2 linked regions of the Tardiphaga sp. vice304 genome follow. The protein of the gene in region 1 interacts with the protein of each later gene in a pairwise test. Links are inferred from orthologs where the notes say so. Each region holds a gene or a part of one and is shown on either strand. Other genes may lie near its edges.

Region 1 (5,449 bases):
CCGCCGATATCCATCTGGTACAGCGCCTGCACGGCAGCAAGACGAGCCGCGCCGCGCTTGTTGGCCTTCTTCTCGGCCGGCTTGGCGGCGGGTTTCTTGGATGCGGCCTTCTTGATCTCTGCCATCGCTCAGCTCGTCGCCAGACGGCGTTTGATGCGCAGCATCGCCAGCGCGGCCCGCGCGGCGTCGCCGCCCTTGTTCAGCTCGTCGGCGCGGGCGCGCGCCCAGGCCTGCTCGTCATTATTGACGGTGATGATGCCATTGCCGAGCGGCAAGCGCCTGTTGACCGCCAGATCCATCAAGCCGCGCGACGATTCCATCGAGACGATCTCGAAATGGATGGTCTCGCCGCGCACCACGCAGCCTAGCGCGATCGCCGCGTCATAGGGCTCGTCGTTCTTCTCGGCGGCATCCAGCGCGATGGCGATCGCGGCCGGGATCTCCAGCGCACCGGGAACGGTGAGGACGGTGTGGTGCACGCTGGCGGCTTCAAGCTCGCGCACCGCCCCGGCCAGCAGCGCATCCTGGATATCGTCGTAGAAGCGTGCCTCGACAATCAGCACGCGCGCGCCGGAAATGTCGGTCTGGTCGTGCAAGGGGGCGCGTCGCGCGTCTGCCATCGTATTCCGTCTCGAATTGTTTGATTGCGCAGGGTTTTAGGCGCAGCGGCGGCATAAGCCAAGAGCCGAGGCGTCGGCGCGCTATTTCATTTCCGTCAGCCGCGCCGCATAGCGCGCCATCTGGTCGACTTCGAGATTGACCTCGTCGCCCGCCTGCCAGTCGCCAACCGTCGTCACGGTCAGCGTATGCGGGATGATCAGCACCGAAAATGTCACGTCGTCGACGGTATTCACGGTCAGCGATGCGCCATCCAGCGTTACCGAGCCCTTGGTGGCGATGAAGCGTGCCAGCTCGCGGCTGGTGCGCAGCGTGAAGCGCGCCATGTCCGGCAGCTCTTCGCGCGCGACGATGGTGGCGATGCCGTCGACATGGCCGGAGACGATGTGGCCGCCGAGTTCGTCGCCGATCTTCAGCGCACGCTCAAGATTGAGCCGGGTACCCGCCTTCCAGTGCTTCGCGGTGGTCAGGCCGAGCGTCTCGGCGCCGGCATCGACCTCGAACCAGGTGCGGTTGCCGGCCGTGCCGGAGCCGGTCACGGTCAGGCAGACGCCGTTGTGCGAGATCGAGGCGCCGTCCACGATGCTGCTCTGGTCGTAGTGGCTGAGCACGCGCAGCCGGTGCAACTGGCCCTGCGCTTTCGGCGTCAGGGTCTCGATTTCGCCGATGTCGGTGACAATGCCGGTAAACATTTATGCACGCTCATAGATCGTGAGGGTATCATTCTGCAGGGCTTCGCTAGCACGAGCCTTGAAGCGCGGCGACCCGGTGATCGCCGATAGCGGCATTGCGTCCAGCGCCGGCACGCCGCCCTCGCCGATCTCGCGGGCGCCGCGAAACAGCAAGACCTCGTCGACCAGATCGGCTGCCACGAACGATGCCGCGATCCTGGCGCCGCCCTCGACCAGCAGCCGTGTGATCCCCCGGCCCGCCAGCGCGTGCAGCACCGCCGGCAGATCCAGCCCCGCCGGGGAGGTAATGACCGGCGCCCGGATCACCTGGGCGCCGGCGGCTTGCAGCAGCATCGCCGCGGGCGCCTCCGAAAGGCTTGAGGTCACCACCCATAGCGGATGCGCGCGCGCCGAATGCACGAGTTTGGTCTTGCCCGGCAGCCGCAGCGCGCGGTCGAGTACCACCCGAACCGGCGAGCGCGCGGCCATGCCGGGCAGCCGGCAGGTCAGCTCCGGATCGTCGGCAAGCACGGTGCCGATACCGACCAGCACCGCGTCGCATTGCGCGCGCAGCAGATGCACGCGCGCGCGCACGGCCTCGCCGGTCACCGCGAAAGGCTTATGCCCGGCCGCCCCGATCATGCCGTCCGGCGATACTGCGAGTTTCAGGATCACGTGCGGGCGGTGGTCGCGGATGCGGCGGAAATGTCCGGCATGGTCGCGCGCGGCATCCTCCGCGCAGAGTCCGGTATCGACCCGGATGCCGGCGGCGCGCAGTCGGGCATGTCCCTGCCCGGCCACTTCCGGATTGGGATCCTCGATCGCTGACACCACCCGGGCAATGCCCGCCGCGATAATGGCATCCGCGCAGGGCGGCGACTTGCCGAAATGCGAGCACGGCTCCAGCGTCACATACAGCGTCGCGCCGCGGGCGGCGTCGCCGGCCTGCGCCAGCGCCACCGGCTCGCCATGCGGCCGGCCGCCGGGCTTGGTCCAGCCGCGGCCGAGGATCACGCCGTCCTTGACAATCACCGCGCCGACGGCAGGGTTGGGCCAGGTGCGCCCCTGCCCGCGACGGCCGAGCGTCAGCGCGAGCTGCATGAAGCGGCGGTCGGCGGCCTTCGCCTCATTGGATTTTTCGGCATACTGGTCTTCCAGGATGCGAAAGATCATTTGCGCAACGGGATCGGCTTGGGTTCGTTCTTGAGGTCTTCCTCGCCAGACAATTCGCCGAGCACTGCCTCGAAATCCTTGGCCTCGCGAAAATTGCGGTACACCGAGGCGAAGCGGACATAAGCGACATCATCGACGCCGCGCAGGTGCTCCATCACGATCTCGCCGATCGTCTCGGAGGAGATCTCGGCCTCGCCGCCGCTTTCCAGTTCGCGCACGATCGCCGACACCATCTTCTCGACCCGCTCCGGATCGACCGGCCGCTTGCGCAGACTGATCTGCAGCGATCGCACCAGCTTGTCACGATCGAACGGCACGCGGCGGCCGGCGCGCTTTATCACCGTCAACTCGCGCAGCTGCACCCGCTCGAAGGTGGTGAAGCGGAAATTGCAGGTGATGCAGACCCGCCGCCTGCGGATGACGGCGGAATCTTCCGTGGGACGCGAGTCCTTGACCTGCGTATCCAGGCTATTGCAGTTCGGACAACGCATTCCAAAGACCCTTAGTGGACGGACTTACTGATAGATCGGGAAACGGTCGGTAAGTGCCTTGACGCGTTCCTTGACGGCGGCCTCGACCAGCGGCGCGGTGCCGTCGCCGGACTGCGCCACCGCGCTCAGCACTTCGGCGATCATCTCGCCGGTCTGCTTGAACTCGGCGATGCCGAAGCCGCGCGTGGTGGCCGCCGGCGTGCCGAGACGGATGCCCGACGTGACCCACGGCTTCTCGGGGTCATAGGGCACGCCGTTCTTGTTACAGGTGATGCCGGCGCGAACCAGCGCCTTCTCCGACACGTTGCCTTTCAGGCCCTTGGGTCGCAGGTCGACCAGCATCAGATGGTTGTCGGTGCCGCCGGAGACGATGTCGTAGCCCTGCGCGCGCAGCGTTTCGGCCAGCGCGCGGGCATTCTCGACGACGTTCTTGGCGTAGACCTTGAAGTCCGGCTGCAGCGCCTCCTTGAAGGCCACGGCCTTGGCGGCGATGACATGCATCAAGGGCCCGCCCTGCAGGCCCGGGAAGATCGCCGAATTGAACTTCTTGGCCAGCGCCTCGTCATTGGTGAGAATCAACCCGCCGCGCGGGCCGCGCAGCGACTTGTGCGTTGTGGTGGTGGTGACGTGGGCGTAAGGCACCGGCGAGGCATGCACGCCGCCGGCGACGAGGCCGGCGAAATGAGCCATGTCGACCAGCAGGTAGGCGCCGACGCTGTCGGCGATCTCGCGGAAGCGCTTGAAGTCCCAGCTACGCGAATAGGCCGAGCCGCCGGCAATGATCAGCTTCGGCTTGACCTCCTCGGCCTGCCTGGCGATGGCATCCATGTCGAGCAGCTGGTCGTCCTGCCGCACGGTGTAGTGCGCCGGCTTGAACCACTTGCCGGACATGTTGACCGGCGAGCCGTGCGTCAGATGGCCGCCGGCGGCGAGGTCGAGGCCCATGAAGGTGTCGCCGGGCTGCAACAGCGCCAGGAACACCGCCTGGTTCATCTGGCTGCCGGAGTTTGGCTGCACATTGGCAAAGCCGGCGCCGAACAGCTTCTTGGCGCGCTCGATCGCCAGGTTCTCGGCGATATCGACGAACTCGCAGCCGCCATAATAGCGCGCGCCCGGATAACCCTCGGCATATTTGTTGGTCATCACCGAGCCCTGCGCTTCCATCACGGCGCGGCTGACGATGTTCTCCGAGGCGATCAGCTCGATCTCGTGGCGCTGGCGGCCAAGCTCGCCCTTGATCGCCGCGGCGATCTCCGGATCGGTGTCGGCGATGGTGGCGGTGAAGAACGAGTCGGGCGCGGAAGCGCTGTGGGCCGAAGACGTCATGGGCGAATATCTCCACCGCCGCAGCCTGTTGCAGGGTACGGGCGGTCACGGGTGGCGATCAGAAGCGGCGCACGCGGAATACCATATCTGGCCGGTTTGGCCAAGGTTTTGAGCCGAACGGGCAAGATTTAGGCAGGTGGTACGCCTGTAGCCCGGATAAGGCGACGACATCCGGGCTACGGACTTACATATTCAGGGCGATGCCGTAGGCATCCAGCACGGCTTCCTTCATCGTCTCCGAGATCGTCGGATGCGGGAAGATGGTGTGGAACAGCTCTTCCTCGGTGGTTTCGAGGTTCATCGCGACGACAAAGCCCTGGATCAGCTCGGTGACTTCGGTGCCGACCAGATGCGCGCCGAGGAGCTGGCCGGTCTTCTTGTCGAAAATCACCTTGGCCATGCCCTGGTCCTCGCCCATCGCGATCGCCTTGCCGTTGGCCGTGAACGGGAAGCGGCCGACGCGGATCTCGCGGCCGCTCTCCTTGGCTTTCGCCTCGGTGAGGCCGACGGAGGCGATCTGCGGGTGGCAGTAGGTGCAGCCGGGAATGAGCAGCTTGTCCATCGGGTGCGGGTGCAGGCCCTTGATGGCCTCGACGCAGATCACGCCCTCATGCTCGGCCTTGTGCGCCAGCATCGGGGGACCGGCGACGTCGCCGATGGCGTAGATGCCGGGCACGTTGGTCTTGCCGTAACCGTCGATCACGATGCAGCCACGCTCGGTTTTCACGCCGAGCTTCTCGAGGCCGAAGCCCTCGATGTTGCCGACCACGCCGACCGCGGAAATCACCCGGTCGAATTCCTGCGTCACCGGCTTCTTGCCATCGTCGATGGTGGCGACGACACTGTCGGCCTTCTTGTCGAGCTTGGTCACCTTGGTGTTGACGAGCATCTTGATGCCCTGCTTCTCGAACTGCTTGCGCGCAAAGGCGGCGATCTCGGCGTCCTCCACCGGCAGCACCTGCGGCAGCACTTCGACGACCGTCACGTCGGCGCCCATGGTGCGATAGAACGACGCGAACTCGATGCCGATCGCGCCGGAGCCGACCACCAGCAGCGACTTCGGCATGCGGTCGGGGTTCATCGCCTCGAAATAGGTCCAGACCAGCTTCTTGTCGGGCTCGAGACCCGGCAGCACCCGCGGTCGCGCGCCGGTGGCGACGATGATGTGCT
Region 2 (4,175 bases), 140 kb from region 1 along the record:
GCGCGCGGCCGCCGCGACGAGATCGGGGCCATCGCCGGCGCACTGGAAACCTTGCGCCTCAATGCCATCGAGGCGGCGCGCCTCGAAGCCGAACATCGGCTGCAGCAGCGGGCGCGCGAAGCGCGCGCTGCGCGAATCGAAGAATTGACACTGGACTTCGACACGGCCAGCAGCCAGGCGATCGACGGCGTCGGCGCCGCCGGCGAAGCCGTTCGTCGTGACGCCGAAGCCAGCTCGCGACTGGCCACCGGCACCTCGGCGCGTGCCACCAGCGTCGCGGCCGGCGCCGAAGAGGCTTCGGTCAATGTCGGGACCATCGCCAGCGCCGCCGAGGAAATGAGCGTCGCAGTGTCCGGCATCGCCGAGCGGCTGGAAACCTGCGCCGCCATTGCGGCCGACGCGGTGCGTGAAGTCGGCGACGCCGACCGGCGTATCGGCGGCCTCGACCTGGCGGTGAAGCGGATCGGCAGCATCATCAAGTTCATCCAGGACATCGCCAGCCAGACCAACCTTTTGGCCCTCAATGCCACCATCGAAGCGGCGCGCGCCGGCGATGCGGGTAGGGGCTTTGCGGTCGTCGCCGGCGAGGTCAAGGCGCTGGCGACGCAGACCGCCAAGGCAACCGACGACATCACCGCGCAGATCGGTCATATCGAGATGGAAGCCGCCGCTGCCGTCGAGGCCATCAAGCTGATCTCGGCGACCATCGGCCGGGTCGATGCGGTCACAGCGGATATCGCGGCGTCGGTGATCCAGCAGCGCCAGGCCACCAGCGAGATCGCGGCCAACGCGCAGCAGGCAGCCTCCGGCACCAAGGACGTCTCGGCCAATGTCGGTGCGGTCAGCACGGCCATGACGGAAGCCGAGGCCGCCGCGTTGCGCATGATCGCCAAGGCCGACGATCTTTCGGTCCGCAGCGGCGATCTCACCGAGCGTATCTCCAGCTTTCTGAGCAGCGTCCGCGCCGCCTGACACGAAGGCGCGTCACGCAGGATCGCGTGGCGCGTGACGATCCCCCGACGGCTCTGTCCGCATGCGTGCGCCAGCGCCGATCTCACTATCTTCTGAGGAACGACCCATGACGATCAACCGCCGTGCCCTCCTGAAACTCTCCATGCTGGGAGCTGTTGCCGGCAATCTCGCGATACCTGCTGCGATGGCGCAGCCCGTCGTCGCCCCCGCCGCCAAGAAGCGCGCGCGCTGGATCTGCCTGGGCACCAAGGGCGGTCCGCGCGTCGGTCTCGGCCGGTCCAATCCGGCCAACGTCCTGATCGTCGATAACGTGCCTTACGTCGTCGATTGCGGTCCCGGCGTCAGCAAGCGTCTGGTCGAAGCCAAGGTGGCGCTGCCCGACGTGCGCTACGTGTTCGTGACCCATCTGCATTCCGACCATGTGCTGGAATACGGCAACATGGTCTATGGCGGCTGGTCGGCCGGCCTCAATCACAAGGTCGAGGCGTTCGCGCCGGCCGGCATGGAAGCGCTGACCAAGGCCTATTGGGAAAGCATCAAGTTCGACGTCGATACCCGCATCATCGACGAGAGCAAGCCGGATCCGCGCAAGCTGCTGGTCGCCAAGGACATCGTCGAGAACGGCCTGGTCATGAGCAACGACAAGGTCAAGGTGACCGCCTTCCGCACGCCGCATCCGCCGATCAACGACAACTTCGCCTATCGCTTCGAGACGCCGGATGGCGTGATCGTCTACGCCTGCGACACCGCTTACAATCCGGGACTGGCGAAGTTCGCCGAGGGTGCGGATCTGCTGGTGCACGAGGCGCTCTACGTGCCGGGCGTCGATGCGATGGTTGCCCGCGTCAAGAATGCCGCGACGCTGAAGGAGCATCTGCTGGCGTCGCACACCACGACGGAAGATGTCGGTCGGATCGCCAAAGAGGCCGGCGTCAAGAAGCTGCTGATGACCCACTTCGTGCCGGGCGACGATCCGTCGATCACCGACGAAATGTGGGCGGAAGGCGCACGCAAGCACTATTCAGGGCCGATCGTGGTCGGCCGCGATCTGATGGAAATCGAACTGTAAAACGAACCGCCACGAAGTGGACGCGGGGCAACCCCCGCGTCCGGAACGCATCAGCTAGGCGGCTTGCCCGCCAGATACTGCTCGAGCCAGTGAATGTGATAGTCGCCGTCGATGATGTCGGTCTCGCGCGCCAGCGCGCGGAACAGCGGCAGTGTGGTTTCGATGCCCTCGACCACGATCTCGTCGAGCGCGCGGCGCAGCCGCATCAGGCATTCCGGCCGGTTCTTGCCGCGCACGATCAGCTTGCCGACCAGCGAGTCGTAATAAGGCGGGATCACATAACCCTGGTACACGGCGGAATCGATGCGGACGCCGAGGCCGCCGGGCGGGTGATATTGCGTGATCTTGCCGGGCGAGGGCCGGAAGGTCTGCGGGTTCTCGGCATTGATGCGGCACTCGATCGAGTGGCCGTTGATGATGACTTCTTCCTGGGTGCAGGGCAGGTCGCCGCCGGCGGCGATGCGGATCTGCTCCAGAACCAGATCGATGTCGGTAATCATCTCGGTGACGGGATGCTCGACCTGGATCCGGGTGTTCATCTCGATGAAGTAGAACTCGCCGTCCTCGTAGAGGAATTCGATGGTGCCGACGCCGAGATACTGCATCTCCTGCATCGCCTTGGCGCAGGTCTCGCCGATCTTGGCACGCGCGGCGGCAGTGAGGATCGGGGACGGTCCTTCTTCCCAGATCTTCTGGTGGCGGCGCTGCAGCGAGCAGTCGCGTTCGCCGAGATGGATGGCGCCGCCGCGGCCGTCGCCCAGCACCTGGATCTCGATGTGGCGCGGCTTCTGCAGATATTTTTCGAGATAGACCGAGGCGTCGCCAAACGCCGCCTTGGCTTCCGTCGCCGCGGTCGACAGCGCCAGCATCAGGTCGGCTTCGGTCTGCGCCACCTTCATGCCGCGACCGCCGCCGCCGGAGGCCGCCTTGACCAGCACCGGGAAGCCGATCTCGCGGGCGATCGCCATCGCGTCGTCTTCGGGGCCGACGCCGCCCTCGGAGCCGGGCACCACGGGGATGCCGAGCCGTTTCGCGGTTTTCTTGGCTTCGATCTTGTCGCCCATCAGCCGGATATGCTCGGACTTCGGGCCGATGAAGTGCAAATTATGGTCTTTGAGAATTTCCGCAAAGCGCGCGTTCTCCGACAGGAATCCGTAGCCGGGATGCACGGCGTCGGCACCGGTGATCTCGCAGGCCGCCAGCAGCGAAGGAATGTTGAGATAGCTGTCCTTGGACGACGGCGGGCCGATGCAGACGCTCTCGTCGGCCAGGCGCACATGCATCGCGTCGGCATCCGCCGTGGAGTGCACCGCCACGGTGGCGATGCCGAGTTCCTTGCAGGCCCGCAGGATGCGCAGCGCGATCTCGCCACGGTTGGCAATCAGGATTTTCTCGAACATGTCAGTCTTGCTCCGTCGTCATCCCCGCCGAAACGCGATTGTTTCGGCTGGAGGTGCGCGCTGTTGCGCGCCTCGCAGGATGGCCGCATGCGCATGGCTCTCATCCTTCGAGGCTCGCTCAATTGGGCGAGCACCTCAGGATGACGGCTGCGTTGTTACTCGATGATGACCAGCGGCTCGCCGAATTCGACGGGCGCGCCGTCTTCGACCAGGATCTGCGTGACCGTGCCGGCGCGCGGCGCCGGGATCTGGTTCATCGTCTTCATGGCCTCGATGATGACCAGGGTCTGCCCGACGGCGACCTTGGTACCGACCTCGATGAACGGCCGGGCGCCGGGCTCCGAGGCCCAATACACCGTACCAACCATTGGCGAGGGGACCGCACCGGGATGTTTGGCGGTTTCCACCGGAGCGGCGGCGACGGCCACCGGAGCCGGGGCATATTGCGGCGCCGGCTGGTACTGCGCCGGCATCGCCGCGTTGACGCTGATACTGCGGGCTACGCGGACGCGCAGGCCGGCGCGTTCAACCTCTATCTCGGTCAAATTGGTTTCGTCGAGCAGCAGCGCCAGTTCCCGGATCATCGCGCTGTCATTGCTGGCGGTCGAAGTCGCAGTGGAAGTTTCGTCAGGCTTGCGGGCCATGGGTGCAATCCAAATTCAAGAAGGTGAGAGGAGCGTCAGGCAATCGCCGTGGCGCCGATTTTCGCGGCCAGGCCGCTGATGGCGAGGCGA

What was found.
Region 2: the proteins of ribD (region 1) and accC interact in binary tests that used the Escherichia coli proteins (3 or more experiments, as listed by UniProt). The link is inferred for Tardiphaga sp. vice304 from one-to-one orthologs.

Annotation. Positions count from the first base shown.
Region 1 is NZ_CP041402.1:3,070,188-3,075,636, reverse strand. What follows is about bases 387-3,302. They hold ribD (bifunctional diaminohydroxyphosphoribosylaminopyrimidine deaminase/5-amino-6-(5-phosphoribosylamino)uracil reductase RibD), read right to left. Parts: upstream 2,463-3,302; coding sequence 1,311-2,462; downstream 387-1,310. Other genes in these bases: glyA (serine hydroxymethyltransferase), read right to left, coding at 2,978-3,302; nrdR (transcriptional regulator NrdR), read right to left, coding at 2,459-2,953; FNL56_RS14615 (riboflavin synthase), read right to left, coding at 702-1,310; ribH (6,7-dimethyl-8-ribityllumazine synthase), read right to left, coding at 387-620. Outside these bases: transcription antitermination factor NusB, read right to left, coding at 1-125; more of ribH, read right to left, coding at 129-386; more of glyA, read right to left, coding at 3,303-4,279; lpdA (dihydrolipoyl dehydrogenase), read right to left, coding at 4,464-5,449. UniProt on the Escherichia coli protein: Converts 2,5-diamino-6-(ribosylamino)-4(3h)-pyrimidinone 5'-phosphate into 5-amino-6-(ribosylamino)-2,4(1h,3h)-pyrimidinedione 5'-phosphate.
Region 2 is NZ_CP041402.1:3,210,808-3,214,982, forward strand. What follows is about bases 1,267-4,175. They hold accC (acetyl-CoA carboxylase biotin carboxylase subunit), read right to left. Parts: upstream 3,442-4,175; coding sequence 2,092-3,441; downstream 1,267-2,091. Other genes in these bases: FNL56_RS15245 (MBL fold metallo-hydrolase), read left to right, coding at 1,267-2,041; accB (acetyl-CoA carboxylase biotin carboxyl carrier protein), read right to left, coding at 3,597-4,085; aroQ (type II 3-dehydroquinate dehydratase), read right to left, coding at 4,121-4,175. Also shown: FNL56_RS15240 (methyl-accepting chemotaxis protein), read left to right, coding at 1-972; more of FNL56_RS15245, read left to right, coding at 1,079-1,266. UniProt on the Escherichia coli protein: This protein is a component of the acetyl coenzyme A carboxylase complex; first, biotin carboxylase catalyzes the carboxylation of the carrier protein and then the transcarboxylase transfers the carboxyl group to form malonyl-CoA.